Regions from separate parts of the Cupriavidus sp. 01L46 genome, predicted to be linked through region 2. Evidence: predicted binding sites of a transcription regulator. Region 2 holds the regulator's gene; each other region holds the start of a gene.

Region 1 (5,763 bases), on a different contig from region 2:
GTAGCTATCCACCTTCCAGGTGCGCACGCCAACGCAAGCCGCCATGGTGCGGTTCTGGGTGGTGGCCCGCACGAACAAGCCAAGGCGGGTACGGTTAAGCACGGCCCAGGCCACCGCCACCACCGCCAGCGCAAACACGATGATGACCATGCGGTTGTATGGCAGCACCATGCCGGGCAGCCATTCGATGCCGCCGCTCATCCAGGATGGATTGGCCACTTCCACGTTCTGCGCGCCAAACAGCGTGCGCACCGCCTGCATCAGCAGCAGGCTCACGCCGAAGGTGGCCAGCAGCGTTTCCAGCGGGCGGCCGTAGAGATGGCGCAGCACCAGCCGCTCCAGCACGAAGCCGACCACGGCGGAGGCGAGGAACGATGCGGGCAGCGCAAACAGCAGGTACCAGTCGAACGCGCTGGCAAAGTGCGCGCGGAACACACCCTGCACCATGTACGTGGCGTACGCGCCGATCATCAGGAATTCGCCGTGCGCCATGTTGATGACGCCGATCAGCCCGTAAGTGATGGCCAGCCCCAGTGCGGCGAGCAGCAGCACGCTGCCCAGGCTCAGGCCGGCGAAGAGGTTGCCGATCAGCTCGGCGCGGCGCTGGTCGCCGCGCAAGGCATCGAGCGCCTGCTGCGCGGCGCCGCGCAGTTCGGCGTCGGGCTCGCGAAATTTGCCGGCGGCGTCCTTTTCCAGCAGCGGCTGCAGCTTTTGGCGGCTCTGCGGATTGCTGTCGCGGCCGAGGATGCGGATGGCTTCGAGGCGATCGTCGCGGTTGCCCTCGGCCAGCACGATATTGGCCCAGATCACATCGAGCTTGGCGCGCAGGCCGGCATCGGCCTCGGCCTTGCGCGCGGCCTCCACCACCGGGCGCGATGCGCTGCCCGGCTGGTCCAGCAGCGTATTGACGGCCTGCGTGCGCACCGCCGCATCGGGCGATTGCAGCAGCGTGCTGCTGGCGGCGCTGTCCACCATCGCGCGCAGGCTGTTGTTCAGGGTGAGCGCTTCGAGCGCGTCGGGCTTGACCGTGACCGGCGTGCCGCTGATCGCGTCCACCAGCTTGTCGCCGTCCTGGCGCACCATGCCGACGCCCGGCGCATATTGCAGCGTATCGTCCTGCAAGGCCTTGAGGATGGGGCCGGCCTGCGCCACCGGCGCCTTGGTCAGTGCGGTGATCGCGGCGGTCTTGGCGTCGAAGTCGTCTTCGGCCAGTGGCTTCAGGTCGGCCTGCGTGAGCGGCGCGGCCCACAGCGGGCACGCGGCCAGCAGGAGCAGCGCGGCCAGCATGGCGCGCAAACGTGAAGCGAGAGAGAACGATAAGGGTCGGTGCATAAGGTTTGCGAGTCGCGCGCGGCGAAGCACGCGCGTCACCTTGATCGGCGTGACGATTTGCCGCCACCGCACCGAAGCGGCGGACAGCATGCGAGGAGGCAAAGACACTGCCTGGCGCCCTCCTCTCCCTCCCCTCCCTCACCAGCCACGAGGCAAGCGGGAGAGCAGGAGAGCGCCAAGCGGGCGCCCTGCTTACATCACCTTGTCCGGCTTGCCTTCGTTACCCGCGATGAACGGGCTCCACGGCTGCGCACGCACGGCCTTGGGCGTCTTCCACACGACCGTGAACTGGCCATCGCCCTTGATCTCGCCGATCATCACCGGCTTGTACAGGTGATGGTTCTCGCCCATGGTCAGGGTGAAGCCGTCCGGCGCCTTGAAGGTCTGGCCATACATCGCGGCACGCACCTTGTCGGGATCGGTCGTACCGGCCTTCTTGACAGCTTGTGCCCACATATGGATGCCCACATAGGTGGCTTCCATCGGGTCGTTGGTCACGCGCTTGTCGCCGCCCGGCAGGTTGTTCGCCTTGACCCACGCCGCCCATTGCTTCTTGAAGGCTTCGTTTTCAGGGTTCTTGACCGACATGAAGTAGTTCCATGCGGCCAGGTGGCCCACCAGCGGCTTGGTGTCGATGCCGCGCAGTTCTTCCTCGCCCACCGAGAACGCCACGACCGGCACGTCCTTGGCCTTCAGGCCGGCGTTGCCCAGCTCCTTGTAGAAGGGCACGTTGGAGTCACCGTTGATGGTGGAGATSACSGCSGTCTTGCCGCCTTGCGAGAACTTYTTGATGTTGGCGACRATGGTYTGRTAATCGCTGTGGCCRAACGGCGTGTAGACCTCTTCGATATCCTTGTCMGCCACGCCCTTGCTCTTCAGGAAGGCACGCAGGATCTTGTTGGTGGTGCGCGGGTAGACGTAGTCGGTGCCAAGCAGGAAGAAGCGCTTGGCGCCGCCGCCTTCCTTGCTCATCAGGTATTCCACCGCGGGAATGGCCTGCTGGTTGGGCGCCGCGCCGGTGTAGAAGACGTTCTTGGACATCTCCTCGCCTTCGTACTGCACCGGATAGAACAGCAGCGAATTCAGCTCTTCATAAACAGGCAGCACCGACTTGCGCGAGACCGAGGTCCAGCAGCMGAACGTGACGGCAACCTTGTCCTTGGTGATCAGCTGGCGCGCCTTCTCGGCGAACAGCGGCCAGTTGGAAGCGGGATCGACCACGACCGGCTCAAGCTTGCGGCCAAGCACGCCGCCGCTCTTGTTGATCTCGTCGATGGTCATCAGCGCCACGTCCTTGAGCGAAGTCTCGGAAATGGCCATGGTGCCGGACAGCGAATGCAGGATACCGATCTTGATCGGTTCCTTGGACTGCGCCAATGCCAGCGGGCTCACGCCTGCCGTTGCAAACAAGGCCGCGGCGGCTACCGCCGACAGCTTCAGCATGTCACGTCTTTTCATTGCAGCTCCCAGATTGTCGTGTTGGATAAAGGAACAACGCACCCCGGGTATCTCTTCTGCAACTAGCATGCCATGGCATACAAGCTTGTATACAAGACTGTGTACACGGCCTGGCGTGCCTCCAGAGGCCGCCCGSCCGCCCATCGCACCACGATAGTGCGCAAGCGTCACGCACCAAGCCTGTGCGCCGCCGCCGGCTGATTCAGATTGGGGCACATGGCGGCACGCATGTTGCGCCGTGACTTGCCCGAATCCGCAATCGGCTCTAAGGTGGCCTCTCGATTGCGGGCCACGGCGTCGCCGCACGCGCCGCGACTACCCATAAAAAAGCACGACGGAGACAGCCCATTGAAAGCGTCAACGACGCCCGACGCGGACCAGATCGTCATCCTCGGCGCCGGCGTGGCCGGCATGTGCATGGGCATCAAGCTCAAGCAAGCCGGCATCCATGACTTTGTCGTGCTGGAGAAGGCCGGCACGGTGGGCGGCACCTGGCGGGACAACACCTACCCGGGTTGCGGCTGCGACATTCCCTCCCATCTTTATAGTTTTTCGTTCGCGCCCAAGCCGGACTGGTCCAGCGCATACTCGCCCCAGCCGGAGATCCATCGCTACCTGCAGCACTGCGCCGAGCGCTTCGGGCTGCTCGGGCATATCCGTTTCGGCACGGAGGTCACCGAGGCGCGCTACGACGCCGCCGCCTGCCTGTGGCGGGTGAGCACCAGCAACGGCGACACCATCGCCGCGCGCATCCTCGTCAGCGGCACCGGACAGCTCAACCGCCCGCTGGCGCCAGACATTGCAGGGCTGGACCGCTTTGCCGGCACGGCCTTCCATTCCGCGCGCTGGCGGCATGACGCCGATCTGCGCGGCAAGCAGGTCGCGGTGATCGGCAATGGCGCCAGCGCGCTGCAGTTCATCCCGCGCATCGCGCCGGAAGCGGGCAAGCTGACGGTATTCCAGCGCAGTGCCAACTGGGTGCTGCCGCGCAATGGCGAGGCCTATACGTCCGGACAACAAGCGCGCTTCGAACGCCACCCGTGGACGGCCCGGCTGCATCGCTGGCACCTCTACCTGCAGCGTGAACTGCGCTTCGGGCGCATGCAGCGGGACAGCGGCCGCAACCGGGAACTGGAAACGCTGGCGCGCCGCTACCTCGCGCACATGATTCCCGACCCGGTGCTGCGCGCCAAGCTCACGCCCGACTACCCRATCGGCTGCAAGCGCATCCTGATCTCCGACGATTTCTACCAGGCGCTCAAGCGGCCGAACGTCCATGTCGAGACCGCCCGCATCGAGCGCGTCGAAGCCGACGCCGTGGTCACCGCCGACGGCACCAGGCATCGGGCCGACGCCATCGTCTTCGCCACCGGCTTCGACGCCCGCTCCTTCCTCGCGCCGATCCGCATCACCGGCCGCCACGGCCGCACCCTGGCCGATCAGTGGCGCGAGGGTCCGGAGGCGTATCTCGGCATGACGGCGCCTGGATTTCCCAACCTGTTCGTGCTGTACGGCCCCAATACCAACCTGGGCCATAACTCCATCATTTTCATGCTCGAGTGCCAGGCGCGCTATGTCCTGCAGTGCATCCAGGCCTGCCGCGCGGCGCGCTTCGCCTCGATAGAGGTGCGCCCGGAGGTGGTGACGCGCTTCAACCAGGCGTTGCAGGCGGCCATCGGCCAGACCGCGTGGGCAGGCTCGTGCAGCAGTTGGTACAAGTCGGCCAGCGGCAGGGTCATCAACAACTGGTCGAGCCATGCCACGGCCTATTGGTGGAAGACGCGCAAGCCGGACTGGGGGCACTTCATGCTGCGCCATGCCGGCGAGCGGCCCTAGCATCGCCCGGCCGCCGGCGCCTGCCACATCAACGACATCGATTGCGTTGACATCCACCGTACGCAGCCCGTCAAAAGAACCCAAGGGAGTTCGACATGCAACGCCTGGAAATCGCGTCGGAGCCTATCCGAACCAGCCTGATCGAGGCCGGCACCGGACGGCCGACTCTTCTCGTACACGGCACCAGTTCCAGCGCGGAAACCAACTGGGCCGCCCTGCTGCCCGGGCTCGCGCTGCGCAGGCGCTGCCTGGCGCTGGACCTTGCGGGCTCTGGCGAAACCCGTGACGACGGCGCGCCGCTGACGCTCGATGCGCTGGTCGGACAGGTGCGCGACTGCATGGCGCTGGCGGGCGACCTGCCCGTGGACCTGGTCGGTTATTCGCTAGGCGGCGTGGTGGCCGCCGCCGCGGCCGCGCTGATGCCTGAGCGCGTGCGGCGCCTGGTCTTGTTCGGCGCCTGGGCGCGGACCGATAGCCGCATGCGCCTGCTATTTAGGCTGTGGCAATCGCTGGCGCGCTCGGACCGCCATCAACTGGCGCGCATGCTCCTGCTCAATGGCGTATCGGAGGGCTTCATCGCGTGCATGGACGACGCCACCGTCGAGGGCATGCTGCGGCGCTTCGGCGCGGGCCTGGCGCCCGGCAGCGACCGCCAGGCCGGGCTCGACGCCGTCATCGACGTCACGCCGCTGTTGCCCCGCATCCGCGCCGCCACGCTCGTGATCGGCATGCGCCACGACCAGATGGTGCCGCCGGCGCATTGCCGCGCGCTCGCCGCGGCGATCAGCGGCGCCAGCTACGCGGAGATCGACAGCGGGCACCTGGTGATGCTGGAACAGCCCGAGCGCCTGCTCGCACTGATCGAGCAGCACCTGGATTCAGCGACCACCACGACAAACGAGCGCCAAGCCAACACGTTGAACCGATCCTAAGGCCGACCGATGAAACCACTTGCCTCCTACCAGCCACGCAGCGCCTGGGCCATGGCCTCGATGCTGACCTGGCTTTCGCTGATCAACTTCCTCGACAAGATCGTGCTGGGCATGGTCGCCGTGCCGCTGATGGCAGACCTGAAGCTGCCGCCGGCCGAGTTCGGCCTGATCGCCAGCAGCTTCTTCTGGCTGTTCTCGCTATCCA
Region 2 (6,161 bases):
GCGCTCTGGGCGCGGCTTGATTCCATTTTTCAAGGGACTGACACCGACGGCCCGGTATGTGGGCCGTCAGGCACGGTCATTGCTGCATCTGCGATGCGGCCATCTGATACTTGACCGCTTCACGGTCGTGGCTCTGCACGCGATCCTTGTGGCGAATCACCTGCCGGTCGAGCTTGTCGACCAGTGCGTCGATAGCGGCATACAGGTCTTCATGATGCGCTTCGACAAAGATGTCCTTGCCCTTGAGATGTAGATTGATTTCCGCGTACTGCCGCCGGTCCTTTTCTTTTGTATTGTCGACAGAGAGCAGCACACTTACGCCAATGACTTGATCGAAATGCCTGACGATACGCTCCAGTTTCGTTTCCACGTACTCACGCAGAGGGGGCGTGATGTCCAAGTGGTGTCCACTGATCTTGAAGTTCATAGCGTTTCTCCTTCTGAAAGAGCTGCATCAGGCAGGCGATGCAGCTCGGCTACAAAGTCTTACGGAGATTGACCGCGGGAATCTTGAGCGCTTCGCGGTATTTGGCAACGGTACGCCGTGCTACCACAAAGCCTTGCTCGCCGAGCAATTCGGCAATCCGGCTGTCGGACAAGGGGTTCCTAGCGTCTTCGGCTCCTATCAATTGCTTGATCAACGCACGGATTGCCGTTGATGAGGCCGCGCCGCCGGTTTCTGTGGATACGTGAGAGCCGAAAAAATACTTCAGCTCGAAAGTCCCCATCGGCGTTGCCATGTATTTATTGGTAGTCACCCGAGAGATGGTGGACTCGTGTAAACCCAGTGTATCGGCAATCTCCCGCAAAACCAAGGGGCGCATCGCAATTTCACCGTGGGTGAAGAAGTTCTTTTGACGTTCGACAATGGCTTGTGCGACGCGCAATATCGTGTCGAACCTTTGCTGGATATTCTTGATCAACCAGCGTGCTTCCTGCAGCTTTTGCTGCAATCCGGCCGCGCCTGCATCGCCTTTTGCACCGCGCAAAATCTGCGCGTACATGTCGTTGATGCGTAGCCGCGGCATCACATCCGGGTTTAGGTGGGCGATCCATCCGCCGCTCAACTTTCGAACAAAAACATCGGGCACCACGAAATCCGCTTCTGGCCGGCTGTAGGCATGGCCGGGATAGGGCGCGAGCGAGCGGATCAGTTCATGGGCGGCCTTGAGTTCCGGCTCGTCCACTTGCAGCGCCTTTTTAAGGCGCGTGTAATCGCGCACCGCCAGCAGCTCGAGGTGGTTGGTGACGATGCTCAGCGCCAGTTCGCGCTGCGGATGCTTGAGCCTGCGCAATTGCAGCGCCAGGCACTCGGCGGCGTTGCGTGCCCCGACGCCCGGCGGATCGAAGCTCTGCAGCAGCGTGAGCACAGCCTGGATCTCGTCGACCTCGAACTCGAGCTCCTCCGGCAGCTCGCTGCAGATTTCCTCGAGCGTCGTGCTCAGGTAGCCATCATCGTCCAGGGATTCGACCAGAAAGATAGCCAGCCCCTTGTCGCGCAGGGAAATCTTGAGCGGCGCCAGCTGTTCCATGAGGTGTTCACGCAGCGTGGGCTCGGCGTCGCGCAGCTGCATCGGGGTCTTTTCGTCGTCTTCGCCTTGCGGGCGGCGGGCGAAGTCGTCCAGGCTCCAGTCGCTGCCGTAATCCTCGTTGCTGTCGGAGTAGCTGTCGTCGGCTTCGGGGGCGCCATCCGGGCGGTTCTCGCTGGTGCCCTGGCCATCGGCGGGCGCCGGCGCGGGCGCGCTCTGCAGGTTCACCGAGCCGTCCGAAGACACGCGCAACGGGCTGTCCAGCCAGTCGTTCTCACGCTCGAGCAAGGGGTTCTCGGTCAGCGCCTGTTCCACTTCCTGCTGCAGTTCAAGCGTGGACAGTTGCAGCAGCCGGATCGACTGCTGGAGTTGCGGCGTAAGCGCGAGATGCTGCGAGAGGCGGAGCTGTAGCGACGGTTTCATGCGACCTATTTTATGCTCAACTTCCGTACTGATGGAACGGAAATTGCTATCGCTGGTGTCGCTATGATCGTTTGAAGGATAAAAGGCGACACCGAAGCCGCCCGGGGGCCGATGCGCGGCAGGCGCCACGCGCCCTTACATGCGGAAGTTCTCGCCCAGGTAGACCTTGCGCACCGACTCGTTGGCGATGATGTCCTCAGGCTGCCCGGACGCCAGCACCGCGCCTTCGCTGATGATGTAGGCGTGGTCGCAGATGCCCAGCGTCTCGCGCACGTTGTGGTCGGTGATCAGCACGCCGATATTGCGTGCCTTGAGGAAGCTGACGATGCGCTGGATTTCGCCTACCGCGATCGGGTCGACACCGGCGAAGGGCTCGTCGAGCAGGATGAAGCGCGGCGCGGAGGCCAGCGCGCGGGCGATTTCCACGCGGCGGCGCTCGCCGCCGGACAGCGATAGCGCCGGGTTGTCGCGCAGGTGGGCAATCTGCAGGTCATCCAGCAGGGTGTCCAGCCGGCGCTCGATCTCGGCCTTGCCCAGGGGTTTGCCATCGTTGAGCTGCAGCTCCAGCACCGCGCGGATGTTCTCCTGCACATTGAGCTTGCGGAACACCGAGGCTTCCTGCGGCAGGTAGGACAGGCCCATGCGCGCTCGCTCATGGATGGCCAGGCCGCTGATGTGCTTGTCGTCGAGCACGATATCGCCCTCGTCCAGCGCCACCAGCCCCACGATCATGTAGAACGACGTGGTCTTGCCCGCGCCGTTGGGGCCCAGCAAGCCGACCACCTCGCCGCTCTTCACGTCGAGCGACACGTCCTTGACCACGGTGCGCGAGCCGTAGCGCTTCTTCAGGTGGCGCACGACCAGCGTGCTGCTGTCCTTCAGGGTGGCGGGCTGGGACGGTGCGGTTTGGGTAGCGGTCATGAAGGTGAAGTCAGAATCCGTGGGTCAGGGGTTGACGGGAGCCGTGGCCGGCTTGAGCGGCAGCGGGTTGGCTGCGGCACCGCTGGCGGGCTGCTCCTGGCGCGGCGACAGCACGGCGCGCACGCGGCCCGACGGGCTGCCCGCGGTCGCGTTCTCGGCGCCGCCGCTGGCCGTGTAGAACTCGTTGCGGCTGTCATAGGTGATCACCGCGCCGCGGATCTCGTCGACCAGCTTGGCGCCGGCCAGGCGAGCCATGCGGGCGCGCCCGATCAGCTTGGACAACTCCTGCTTGCCGTCATATTCGATGCGGTCGCCCCAGCCGTCGATGTACTCGTCGACGTTGTCGCGCTTCTGGCGGATATAGGCTTGCTTGCCGCCCTTAGAGGTCGCGACCGCGTACTGGTAGCCCTCGGGATCGGTACGGACTTCGGCCGCGTCGGATTTGAGCACCATGGTGCCTTTGGTCAGCACCACGTTGCCGGTCAGTACATAGACCTGCTTGACGTCATCGTAGCTGGCATTGTCGGCCTCCAGGACCAGCGGCTTTTCGCGGTCGGCCTTTTCGGCGCTGGCGGGCGCGGCCAGCGTGAGGCCAAGGACGGCGGCCAGCGTCAGCAAAGCGGCCGTGCTGCGGCGCAGACAGGACGAAGTCGTCGGGAATGGATTCATGTTGGCGTGATGGCGGTTGACGCGGGCGGCTGGTGCCCGCGGGCGGCTTCAGGGCTACTTCGCGGGACTTGCCGGCGGCGGCCCCGTGATGATGGTGCCGCGTACGTTACCCAGCAATTGTACTTCGCGAGTGACATTGTTGAAGACCAGGCCGTTGGCGGTCATCACCGACGGGCCGCGGGTCAGCTTGACAGCCTTGTCGGTCTTGACGATGTCATCGTTCACCAGCACCTGGAAATACTCCGAGGCGGCCGTCATCTGTGGGTCCTTGGCAGGCTCGGGGCCCTGGGCACGCACGATGAAGGCATTGCCGAACAGGTCGATGACCGAGCCTTCCGCGTTCATTGTGCCGCGATCGGAGTGGCCGGTGACGGGCGGACGGTCGATTTCGTAGGAGCGCATGGCCGGGCGCGTCACTTCGTAGGTCTGGTCGTCCTCGAAGTGGATCATCTTGTCGCCGGTGAAGCGCAGCTTGGTGTTGCCGTCCTCGGCAAGCTCGGTCGCGGAAAAACGGATCATGTAGTAATCCGGTTCATGCTTCTTGCCTACCGTCCCGGTGTCCGCTTCTTTCGGGGAGTTGACCTGCACCAGCCAGAAGGTGCTGCCCGCCACCAGTGCCATCAGCAGCAGGGGCAGGGCTCGCATGGCAAGCCGGCTCAGGGAGGACAGGATTTCCCGCATGGGCATGGGCTGGCCTCAGATGACCTTGGCGCGGGTCAGGTCGTGGATGTGGAGCGCGCCGACCAGGCGCCGCTCCGCGTCGACCACCAGCATCTGGTTGATGCGGTTCGCCTCCATCACCTGCACGGCTTCCACGGCCAGCTGGTCCGGCCCGACGGTATGCGGTGTGCGGTGCATGACCTCGCTGATGGGTACGGTCTTCCAGTCACGCGGGGTTTCGAGCAGGCGGCGCAGGTCGCCATCGGTGAAGACGCCGATCAGGCGGTCGTCCGGGTCCACCACCGCGGTCATTGCCATGCCTTTGCGGGTGATTTCCATCAGGGCCTGTGCCAGCGGCGTGCTCTCGCGCACCTTGGGCACCGCGTTGCCGCTGCGCATGACGTCGCGCACGTGGGTCAGCAGCTTGCGCCCGAGCGCGCCGCCCGGATGCGAGCGGGCAAAGTCTTCCTCGCCGAAGCCGCGGGCATCCAGCACCGCCACCGCGAGCGCGTCGCCCATCGCCAGTGCGGCGGTGGTGCTGGCGGTCGGCGCCAGGTTGAGCGGGCAGGCTTCTTTTTCCACCCCGGCATTGAGGTGCGCGTCGGCCAGCTTGGCCAGCGTGGAGGCGGGGTTGCCAGTCACGGAGATGAGCTTGGCGCCGATGCGCTTGACGATCGGGACGATCGAAAGCAACTCGGCGGTCTCTCCGGAATTGGAAAAGGCGATCAGCACATCGTCGCGCGTGACCATGCCCAGGTCGCCGTGGCTGGCTTCGGCCGGATGCACGAAAAACGCGGGCGTGCCGGTCGAGGCCAGCGTGGCCGCGACCTTGCGGCCGATGTGGCCCGACTTGCCGATGCCGGACACGACGACGCGCCCGCTGCAATTGAGCGTCAGTTGCACAGCCTGCGCAAATCCGTCGTCCAGGCGGCCTGCGAGGGCAGCGACGGCGTCGGCTTCGATCTGGAGGGTTTCGCGAGCGAGCCTAAGTGCTCGATCCGCATTGAAATTAGCTATCATGGCGACGAAGTATACCAACGAATGCGATGGCGCTTGGGCTGTTCCTGGGATCGGGCGGCCGGAGCGGCCATCGCGCTTGCCGTAATCCGCCGGCAGGGCCGCCCGCACCGGGCCGGCCCGGTGCCCGGCGCGGCGTACCCTGACCCTGTCGATGCACTCTCCGCTGGACCTTACCCTTGTCCTGCTGGCCGCCGCCGTGTTTGGCGTGGTCGCGTTTCGCATGTTGCAGTTGCCGCCGATGCTGGGGTACCTGGTCGTGGGCATCCTGATCGGGCCGCACGCGCTCGGCCTGGCCAGCGATACCGCGCAAACCAAATACCTGGCCGAGTTCGGCGTGGTCTTTTTGATGTTCTCGATCGGCCTGGAGTTCAGCCTGGGCAAGCTCAAGGCGATGAAGCGGCAGGTCTTCGGCCTGGGCGGCTCGCAGGTGGTGCTGTCGCTCCTGGCCGTGATTCCGGCGAGCTGGGCGTTCAACTGGCTGTTTCCGCTGTCCTGGCAGGCCTCGGTGGCGCTGGGCGGCGCGCTGGCCATGTCATCCACCGCCATCGTGTCCAAGATGCTGTCGGAGCGCCTGGAGCTGGAGAGCGAGCACGGGCGCAACATCATCAGCATCCTGCTGTTCCAGGACCTGGCCGTGGTGCCGCTGCTGATCGTGATCCCGGCGCTCTCGCGCGATCCGGGCGACCTGATGATGGCGCTGGGCCTGGCCACGGTGAAGATCGTGGTGGCCCTGAGCCTGATCTTTTTCGTCGGCCAGCGTCTCATGAGCCGCTGGTTCCACATCGTGGCGGCGCGCCGCTCGCAAGAACTGTTCATGCTCAACCTGCTGCTGGTCACGCTGGGCATGGCCGCGCTGACCGAGCGGCTCGGCCTGTCGATGGCGCTGGGCGCCTTCATGGCCGGCATGCTGATCTCCGAGACGCCCTATCGCCATCAGGT
Region 3 (4,345 bases), on a different contig from region 2:
CTGGATAGCCTCGCCCACATGGCTGGGCTGCAATTGCTCGGCGCCCGCCAGGTCGGCAATGGTGCGGGCGATCTTCAATACGCGGAAATAGGCGCGCGCCGACCAGGCCAGCTTGGCCATGGCGCCGCGCAGCAATGCCTGCGCCTCGGGCGCGAGCGGGCAATGTTCGTCGATCTCGCGACCGGACAGGGCGGCGTTGGGCTTGCCCTGGCGGGCCTGCTGCACGGCCCGGGCGGCCAGCACGCGCTGGCGCACGTCGGCGCTGGGCTCTCCGGGCGGGCCGTCGAGCATTTCCTGATGATCCTGCGCCGGCACTTCCACCTGTAGGTCGATCCGGTCGAGCAACGGTCCCGACAGCCTGGACTGGTAGCGCAGCACCTGGTCAGGCGTGCAACGGCAAGGACGGGAAGGGTGTCCCTGATAGCCGCAAGGACAGGGGTTCATCGCGGCAATGAACTGGAAGCGCGCCGGGAAGTCGGCCTGCCGCATGGCGCGCGAGATGGTGACGCGGCCCGATTCCAGGGGTTCGCGCAGGACTTCCAGCACCTTGCGGTCAAATTCAGGCAACTCGTCCAGGAACAACACACCTTGGTGGGCCAGCGAGATTTCGCCCGGCCGGGGATTGCTGCCGCCGCCCACCAGCGCCGCTGCCGACGCAGTGTGATGCGGCGAGCGGTAGGGCCGCTCACGCCAGCGGGCGGGATGGAAGCCGGCGGCGGTCAGGCTCTGCACCGCGGCGGATTCCAGCGCTTCGTCCAGGGTCATGGGGGGCAGCAGGCTGGCAAAGCGCTGCGCCAGCATGGACTTGCCGGTGCCGGGCGGACCGACCAGCAGTGCCGAATGCTGGCCCGCCGCCGCGATCTCCATGGCGCGGCGCGCTTGCGTCTGGCCCCGCACGTCACGCATGTCCGGGCCGGCCGGGTCGCCTCCGGCGATCTCGACCAGCGGCTCCGCACGCGCCAGGCGGTCCGCCGGCAGGGGGCCAAGGTGAGCGCAGACTTCCAGCAGGGAGTGCGCCGCATATACCGTGACGCCGTCGATCAGGGCCGCCTCGGGCGCGTTTGCCGCCGCGACCACGAAGCTGCGCGCCGGGCCTTCGCCAGCGGCTTGCCGTGCCGCGTTGTCGCGCCCCAGGCCCATGGCCATGGCCAGTGCCCCGCGCACCGGGCGCAATTCGCCGGACAGCGACAGCTCGCCGGCGAACTCGCTGGCATCCAGGCCATCCAGCGGGACTTGCCCGCTTGCGGCCAGGATGCCGAGCGCGATCGGCAGGTCGAAGCGCCCGCTTTCCTTGGGCAGGTCGGCCGGCGCCAGATTCACCGTAATGCGCCGGCTGGGAAATTCCAGCCGGCTGTTGAGGATCGCCGCGCGCACCCGCTCGCGGCTCTCGCGCACTTCGGTATCGGCCAGCCCGACGATATTGWAGGCGGGYAGGCCGTTGGYCAGGTGCACCTCGACCGACACCAGCGGTGCCTCGAGTCCGGTCAGCGCCCGGCTACGCAGGAGGGCGAGGCTCATCTCACTCCAAAAAGCATCAAGGAAGTGTTAACGAAAATGGCCGCCGGAGTACGGCGGCCATTCTGGCGGTCGAGGGCTGCGCCCGGGTCATCGGCCCCCCGGGGCAAACACGGGACCCGGCAACGGTTTCAACCCGAAACAGGCGCGTCGGAGCCGCCTGCCGAGCGGCTTTCCAGCGCCTGCACACGGGCTTCCAGTTCCTCCAGGCGCGCGCGGGTGCGCGCTAGCACCTGCGACTGGACGTCGAATTCCTCGCGGGTGACCAGGTCGAGCTTGGAAAACCCCTGCGTCATCATGCTGCGGACGTTTTTTTCGATGTCCTTGGCCGGCGAATTGCGCAGGGCTTCGCTGATCTTGGCCTGGAAATCGTTGAAGAGATCGGTGGGTTTCATACTGGTTCTCCTGTTGCACCGCCTTGGTGCGGATAACTGGGTGGGCGGGATTCGGCATGCTGCATCGCGGTGCACCGAAACGGGGTGTGGGCAAACGCGGTGCGTGCACGGCACTTGCCGCCGGCATGGGCCGATTATCGCGCTTCAAGCGTCCCCGGGAAAGCGCCAGCGCGGGCTGGTAACACCTTTTAACGTCAGTCAGTTCGCTGGGAGGCAGTCGGCCTGGTCCAATTCGATGTCTTTTTGCGCACAAAATGACGCTCTCACGCCACGGTTCCTTCCTGGCACGGCAGTTGCAGTAATGGTGACAGGAGCCTCGTTCTACAAACTACTTTCAAACACACGAGTACCGAGCCAGAGGAAAAGGAGAACACACCCATGAAGAAGTTGGYCCTTGCAGTCAGCGCCAGTGCAGTTGTGCTTTGCGGKCTCGCCCCCGCCGCCTTCGCCCAAAGCAATGCGCAGGAGGGCGGTGCACCTACCGACGCCGCCGCCGCCGCCGAGGCTTCGCCGCACACCTTCACCGCCAACGTGACCTTGGCCAGTGAGTATCGCTATCGCGGCTTGATGCAGACCAACCGCCGCCCGGCGATCCAGGGCGGGTTCGACTACTCGCATTCGAGCGGCTTCTATGTSGGYAACTGGAACTCGAGCATCAGCTGGCTCGGCGACAGCAATTCGAAAGTCTCGGCACCGATCGAGATGGACTTCTACGGCGGCTTCAAGAACACGGTGACGCTGGCCGGCCTCGAGTGGAACTATGACGCAGGCGTGCTGCAGTACTACTACCCGGGCGATTACCCGAACGGCTTCACCCGCCCGTACACCACGGAACTGTATGTCGGCGCTGGCGCTGGCCCGGTGTTCTTCAAGTACTCGCAGGCGCTGACCAACCTGTTCGGCTTCGCTGACAGCAAGTACAGCTACTACGCCGACCTGTCGGCCAATGTGCCGCTGAACTTCTGGGACCTGACGCTCAATGCCCACGTCGGCTACCAGAACGTGAAGCACGTGAACAGTGCCTCCTACACCGACTGGAAGCTCGGGCTGACCAAGGACCTGGGCAAGGGCTTCGCACTGGCGATCGCTTATATCGACACCAATGCGCACAAATCGGCCTATACCAATGTACCGGGCCGCTACGTCGGCAAGGCCACAGCCTGGGCTTCGATCACCAAGACTTTCTAAACACGCATCAGGTTGAGCGGACGCCGGACGCGAGGCCGGGCCGTCCCGCTCAGAGGAGAAATCGGATGAAACTGATCATCGCCGTCATCAAGCCGTTCAAGCTCGACGAGGTGCGCGAAGCGCTCTCGGACGTGGGCGTGTCCGGCATCACCGTGACTGAAGTCAAGGGCTTCGGCCGCCAGAAGGGCCATACCGAGCTGTACCGGGGCGCGGAGTACATCGTGGATTTCCTGCCCAAGGTGAAGATCGAAGTGGCCGTCCCGGACGACGTGGTCGACCGGGCCATCGAGGCGATCGAGAAATCGGCGCGCACCGGCAAGATTGGCGACGGCAAGATCTTTGTCGCACCGATCGAGCAGGTCATCCGCATCCGCACCGGCGAAACCGGCGGCGATGCGCTGTGACGCACAGCCCAACGACAAGAGGTTAATCACAATGAAATCCTGGTTCAAGCGCATCCTGACAACCGGCGCCATGGCGCTGGCCCTGGGCACGGCCGGCATCGGCCTGTCCACCCACGCCGTGGCGCAGGACAAGCCTGCGGCCGAAGCCTCCGCGCCGGCGGCCACCACCGCACCTGCAACTGCCGCGCCTGCAACTGCCTCCGCTCCCGCGGCAGCGGCAGCTGCGCCTGCGGAGAACGCCGCCCCTGCCGCAGCGCCCGCACCGGTGCCCAACAAGGGCGATACCGCCTGGCTGCTGGTTTCCACCGCCTTCGTGATCCTGATGACGCTGCCTGGCCTGGCGCTGTTCTACGGCGGCCTGGTCCGCTCGAAGAACATGCTGTCGGTGCTGATGCAGTGCCTGGTGATCTTCTCGCTGGTGTCGCTGCTGTGGGCCATCTACGGCTACAGCTTCGCCTTCACCGAGGGTAACGCCTTCTTTGGCGGCACCGACCGGCTCTTCATGAAGGGGCTCAATGTCGATGCCGTGGCTGCCACCTTCTCCAAGGGCGTGGTGGTGCCGGAACTGGCTTACTTCGCCTTCCAGTGCGCCTTCGCAGCCATTACCTGCGGCCTGATCATCGGCGCTTTCGCCGAACGCGCCAAGTTTTCGGCGGTGCTGGTCTTCGTGGTGCTGTGGTTCACCTTCTCGTACATCCCGATGGCCCACATGGTCTGGTTCTGGCCTGGTCCTGACCTGTACACCGACGCGGCAGCCGGCGCGGCAGCCACGGCCAAGGGCGGCTGGCTGTTCCAGAAGGGCGCGCTCGACTTCGCTGGCGGCACGGTGGTGCACATCAACGC
Region 4 (5,064 bases), on a different contig from region 2:
AGGGAAAACTGTCGAGCATGCGCGTGAAGGCGCGGCCCGCGGTGAACTCGGGCGAGTCGACGATCTGGCGCAGGTAGTCCAGGTTGGTGGCGATGCCGCAGAGGCGCGTAGCGGCCAGCGCTGCTGCGAGCCTTGCGCGCGCGGCTTCGCGGGTGGGGCCGTGGACGATCAGCTTGGCCAGCAGCGGATCGTAAAAGGCGGACACCTCCGTGCCAGCCTCGACCCAGCCGTCGACGCGCACGCCGTCCGGAAACGCCACCTCGGTCAGCGTGCCCGGCGAGGGCTGGAACTGCTTGAGCGGATCCTCCGCATAGAGCCGCACCTCCATGGCCGTGCCCTGGGGCGGGCGGGAGATGGCATCCCAGTCCAGCGCATCGCCCGCGGCCACCTTCAGCATGCAGGCGACCAGGTCCAGCCCGGTGACCAGCTCGGTCACGGGATGTTCCACCTGCAGCCGGGTATTGACCTCCAGGAAGTAGAAATCCTCCCGCTCCACGTCGTAGATGAACTCCACCGTGCCGGCAGACCGGTAGCGCACCGATTCGCCCAGCTGGATCGCGGCCTGGTGCAGCGCGTGGCGCGTGGCCTCGCTCAAGTGCGGCGCCGGGGTTTCCTCCACCACCTTCTGGTTGCGGCGCTGCGTGGAGCAATCCCGCTCGCCCAGCGCCACCACGCGGCCCGCGCCATCGCCAAAGATCTGCACCTCGATATGCCGCGCGCGGTCCAGGCAGCGCTCGATAAAGGCGCCGCCATCCTTGAAGAACTGCTCGCCCAGCCGTTGCACGCTGTCAAAGGCCGCGCTCAGCTCGGCGTCATCAGCGCAACGCGACAGGCCGATGCCGCCCCCGCCGGCCGTGCTCTTTAGCATGACGGGATAGCCGATGCGCGCGGCCTCCCGCAGGGCCTCTTCCACGCTGGAGAGCAGGCCGGTGCCGGGCGTCATCGGCACCCCTGCTTCGGCCGCCAGCTCGCGCGCCCGGTGCTTGAGCCCGAACTCGCGGAGCTGGTGCGGCGTCGGGCCAATGAAAACCAGTCCCGCCGCCTCGCAGGCCTCGGCAAACTCCGCGCTCTCCGACAGAAAGCCGTAGCCCGGAAACACGGCTTGCGCACCGGTGTCCAACGCAGCTTGCAACACGCGCTCGGCCACCAGGTAGCTATCCGCCGCACGCTCGCCACCCAGCGGCACGGCCACATCGGCCAGCCGGGCATGCGCGGCATTGCGATCGGCATCCGAATACACGGCCACGCTCTTGATCCCCAGGGCACGCAAGGTGCGAATGGCGCGCACGGCGATCTCGCCACGATTGGCGATCAGTACGGTGTGGAACATCGGCGCTCCCGGATCAGTTCGCGCTGGCGTTTGCACTGGCGAGATAAGCGCGCCAGCCGCCAAATGCCGTGATATCGCGGGCGCCTTCCAGGCCCCGGGGTTCGCAGATGAACCCGGTGATCTGGCGGCCGTCTTCCAGCAGCAGCTTGCCGATGCCAAGGGGCGCGGGAATCTCCGCGACGAAGGCGCCAAAGCTGGCCAGTGGCACATCCCAGAGCTCGACTTCGATCGGCGCGCCCTGCCCCTTGCCGATATGCACCAGCCCGGGCTTGGGCGGGATCGAGTCCGCCAGCGCATAAAGCCGGTAGCACGGCGCCGTGCGGCAAGCCTCCACAAAGGCCGCGTGGCGCGTGAGCAGTTGATGGTTAAGCGGCATGCCGCTAAGGTGGGCGCCGACCACGGCCAGCCGCACCGACCCCGGCGTGACCGGCGTGGCGCGCGGTGCGCCAACGGGACAAGCCCGCCCGGTGGCGCCCAGCGGCAACGCTTGCGCCGCCTGCCACTGCCGGCCAAGACGGGCCAGCGCGCGGTCCGACCAGGCCGGGGCAATCAGCGTGATGCCCGCAGGCAGGCCATCCTCGCGCGCACCGGCCGGCAGCGCCAGCGCCGACAGGTCGGCCAGGTTGGTGAAGTTGGTATAGGTGCCAAGCCGCGCGTTCAGGCCGATCGGATCGTCTTGCACGGCGGCCAGCGTATAGATCGACGGCGCGCTCGGCACCACCAGCGCATCGACATTTGCCAGCGCCTGGTGGATAGCACGGGTCAGCGCCGCGCGCTGGTACTCGGCGCCAAACGCGTCCATCGCGCTATAGCGGCCCGCTTCCTCGACGATGACGCGAACGACCGGATCGATGGCTTCCGGCTGGCTGGCGTGAAGCTGGCCCACCGCCAGGAAGCGTTCGGCCACCCATGGCCCCTGGTAGAGCAGCGCGGCCAGCTCGGCGAATGGCGAAAAATCAATCGGCACCAGCTTGGCGCCCATGGCCTGCAAGTCCGCCTGCGCTTGCTTGAAACTGGCCTGCGCCTGCGTATCGCCAAAGAACACCAGCTCATCGGGAATGCCCAGCACGGGCGATGGCGCCAGCGCGGCAGGCGCGCACTGCGGATAGGTGCGCGAGTAAGGATCGTCGTGGTCGAAGCCGCCGGCGATCTCCGCCACCAGCGCGGCATCCTCGACCGTCAGCGCAAACACGGAGACGCAGTCCAGCGTGCGGCAAGCCGGCACCACGCCGGCGCTGGAGAGCCAGCCCCGGGTGGGCTTGAGGCCCACGATATTGTTGAATGCCGCGGGAATGCGCCCCGAGCCCGCCGTATCGGTCCCGAGTGAGAACGGCACCCAGCCGCGCGCCACCGAAGACGCCGAGCCCGAACTGGAGCCGCCGCTGACATATGCCGCATCGAAGCTGTTAGGCACCGCGCCGTAAGGCGAACGCACGCCCACCAGGCCGGTGGCGAACTGGTCCAGGTTAGCCTTGGCCACCACGATGGCCCCGGCCGCGCGCAGCCGCGCCACCGCGCCGGCATCGCGCTCGGCCACATACGCAAACGCGGGACACGCCGCCGTGGTGGGCCACCCCGCCACGTCGATGTTGTCTTTCACCACGAACGGCACGCCGTAGAGGGGAAACCCATCGAGCTTGCCGCCCGCTTCTTCAACGCGCGCCGCCAGCGCAGCCAGCTGGGCCTGCAACCGCGCCGCATCCAGGCGCGCGATCCACGCCGGGTCCGCTGCGTCCAGCGCCAGGAACGGCGCCAGCGCGTCCGCGGGCGAGGCGCCTTGCGTTCTGTAGAGCTGTTGCCACTCAGGCAGCGTTCGGCAACTGCCGAGGCTGGCGGCGGATCGGCGCAGAGGCGTCTTGCTGGTCATCGCTTGTATCCCGCGTTGTATACATGAAGGCGTTGCAGACCAACAAAGCAGGAGACATGCCATGTAAGACAAAAAAATAGATTCTTCTTACATGTCGAGGGAATCGGGATCAGGGCGCACTCGCGGGCCGAAGGCACATGCGCGGCACGCACCCGCGCCGCACCATGGGGCGGCGCGGGTGCGTACTATATCAGTGCCAGCTGGCAGGACGACGCCGCAATGTGGTGCGTCGTCCCGGCGCCTTAGAGCCGCACCTGCGAGGCCAGTTGCCCACGGTAGCTCACGCCAACGCTGACATTCGCCGCCGCGCCGGCTTCCACGCCGAGCTCGGCACGACGCGACGACGATCCCGGCGTTTCATGCTCTGGCGAAGTCCCTGCTAGCCACGCCGCGCTGATCGCGGCGGGCTGGCTAATTCGCGCGCCGCGGCGCGCGCGCCGGCTTTTTCGCGCCACCCGGCGGCGTGGCCAATTGCCCCGCCGCCGCGCGCAGGCATTCGACCAGCTGGATGCTGCTGGGCGTGGGCCGCCCCTCGCGCAGTGTGATCACGCCCACCGGCGGCAGCTCCAGCGCAACGTCCATCGGCAGGACATGGAAGCGGCCTTCCCGCTCGAACTGCTGCCCCACCGACCTGGCCAGGAAGCCCACGGCATCTAGCTGGGAGACGAAGGTGGTGATGGCAAGGTAGGACGACGACTCGATCAGGTCGGTTGGCGGCTGCAGGCCGTGGCGGTAGAACTCCTGCTCGATCTTGACCCGTAGCGAGGCCCATGGCGGCGGTACCACGCAAGGCATGCCGGCCAGGTCCGCCCAGCCCGGTGCACGCTGGCTTGCCAGCGCGTGGCCGCTGCGCACCACCGCTACCATCGGCTCGTTATAGAGCGGCTCGGTAATGAGGTCCGGTGCGGCGTAGCCAGGCTCCAGCCGCCCCACGATCAGGTCCAGTTCGCTGATGCGCAGCTTGGGCAGCAGGTGGGGCAGGTCGCCCTCCTCCACCAGCACGGTGGCCTGGGCCGAGCGCTGCTTGAGCAGGCCCACGGCTTGCGCCAGCAGCACCGGCAGGGCCGCGCCCATCGATCCCACCCGGGTGCGCCCGGCGGCGCCGCTGGCCTCCGCAGCGATCTCGTCGCGCGTGCGCTCGTATTGCGCCAGCACCGAGCGGGCAAAACGCACCAGCGACGCGCCCGCCGGCGTGGGCTCGGTGCCGCGCGTGGAACGCGTGAAGAGCGTCAGGCCCAGCGTCTTCTCCACCTCGGTGAGCATCTTGGAGACGGCTGGCTGGCTGACGGAGAGGAACTCGGCGGTGTGGCCGAGATGGCGAAACTCGTCCAGCGCCACCACCAGTTGCAGGTGGCGCAGCTTGATATTGGAGCGCAGGGCGCGGTCGATCTGGGGCATGGCGCGATTCTACTTAACTTTAAGGTTATGAAGCCATTCCGATGATTGATTGGATTGTTATGAACGGCTTTGCCACAATCCAGCCTGACCGGTGGACATTGCCACCAGCCCATGACTCCAATAACGACACCCTGCGAGGACGACACATGACCGCACCCCACGGCATCAACCACGGGCGGCGCCGACTGCTCATCAGCGGCGCCGCTGCCGCCACGGCTGCGACGGCTGGTAGTGCCGGCCTGTTGCTGCCGGGCCTCGCACGTGCCGCCGGCTATCCGGACCGGCCCATCACCTTCATTTGCCCGTGGCCCGTCGGCGGCACCGCCGACCAGTCCATGCGCGCGCTGTGCCAGGTGGCGTCCGGCGTACTCAAGCAATCCATCGTGGTGGAAAACCGCGCCGGCGCATCGGGCATGATCGGCACCAAGGCACTGGCCCGCGCCAAGCCGGACGGCTACACCATCGGCCA

What was found. Region 2 encodes sigma-54, which starts transcription at its own class of promoters, with help from an activator protein. Its sites were predicted from a motif close to TGGCANGNAANCTGCTTT; they were not measured.
Region 1: a site for sigma-54 is predicted at 2,846-2,863, ahead of urtA (urea ABC transporter substrate-binding protein). Genes of this name have one in related genera too.
Region 3: a site for sigma-54 is predicted at 2,193-2,210, ahead of AC1DS3_RS12930 (TorF family putative porin). Genes of this name have one in related genera too.
Region 4: a site for sigma-54 is predicted at 3,242-3,259, ahead of atzF (allophanate hydrolase). Genes of this name have one in related genera too.

Annotation. Positions count from the first base shown of each region.
Region 1 is NZ_JBFTSF010000158.1:2,846-8,608, forward strand. It holds gene urtB (urea ABC transporter permease subunit UrtB) at 1-1,332, opposite strand, end outside; gene urtA (urea ABC transporter substrate-binding protein) at 1,525-2,790, opposite strand; gene AC1DS3_RS24245 (flavin-containing monooxygenase) at 3,139-4,626, shown strand; gene AC1DS3_RS24250 (alpha/beta fold hydrolase) at 4,722-5,558, shown strand; gene AC1DS3_RS24255 (MFS transporter) at 5,568-5,763, shown strand, end outside.
Region 2 is NZ_JBFTSF010000045.1:35,700-41,860, forward strand. It holds gene hpf (ribosome hibernation-promoting factor, HPF/YfiA family) at 77-427, opposite strand; gene AC1DS3_RS10790 (RNA polymerase factor sigma-54) at 477-1,952, opposite strand; gene lptB (LPS export ABC transporter ATP-binding protein) at 2,088-2,873, opposite strand; gene lptA (lipopolysaccharide transport periplasmic protein LptA) at 2,898-3,542, opposite strand; gene lptC (LPS export ABC transporter periplasmic protein LptC) at 3,597-4,223, opposite strand; gene AC1DS3_RS10810 (KpsF/GutQ family sugar-phosphate isomerase) at 4,239-5,222, opposite strand; gene AC1DS3_RS10815 (monovalent cation:proton antiporter family protein) at 5,374-6,161, shown strand, end outside.
Region 3 is NZ_JBFTSF010000059.1:16,467-20,811, forward strand. It holds gene AC1DS3_RS12920 (YifB family Mg chelatase-like AAA ATPase) at 1-1,518, opposite strand, end outside; gene AC1DS3_RS12925 (accessory factor UbiK family protein) at 1,647-1,910, opposite strand; gene AC1DS3_RS12930 (TorF family putative porin) at 2,289-3,098, shown strand; gene AC1DS3_RS12935 (P-II family nitrogen regulator) at 3,164-3,502, shown strand; gene AC1DS3_RS12940 (ammonium transporter) at 3,534-4,345, shown strand, end outside.
Region 4 is NZ_JBFTSF010000174.1:2,480-7,543, reverse strand. It holds gene uca (urea carboxylase) at 1-1,330, opposite strand, end outside; gene atzF (allophanate hydrolase) at 1,344-3,197, opposite strand; gene AC1DS3_RS25315 (LysR substrate-binding domain-containing protein) at 3,609-4,595, opposite strand; gene AC1DS3_RS25310 (tripartite tricarboxylate transporter substrate binding protein) at 4,742-5,064, shown strand, end outside.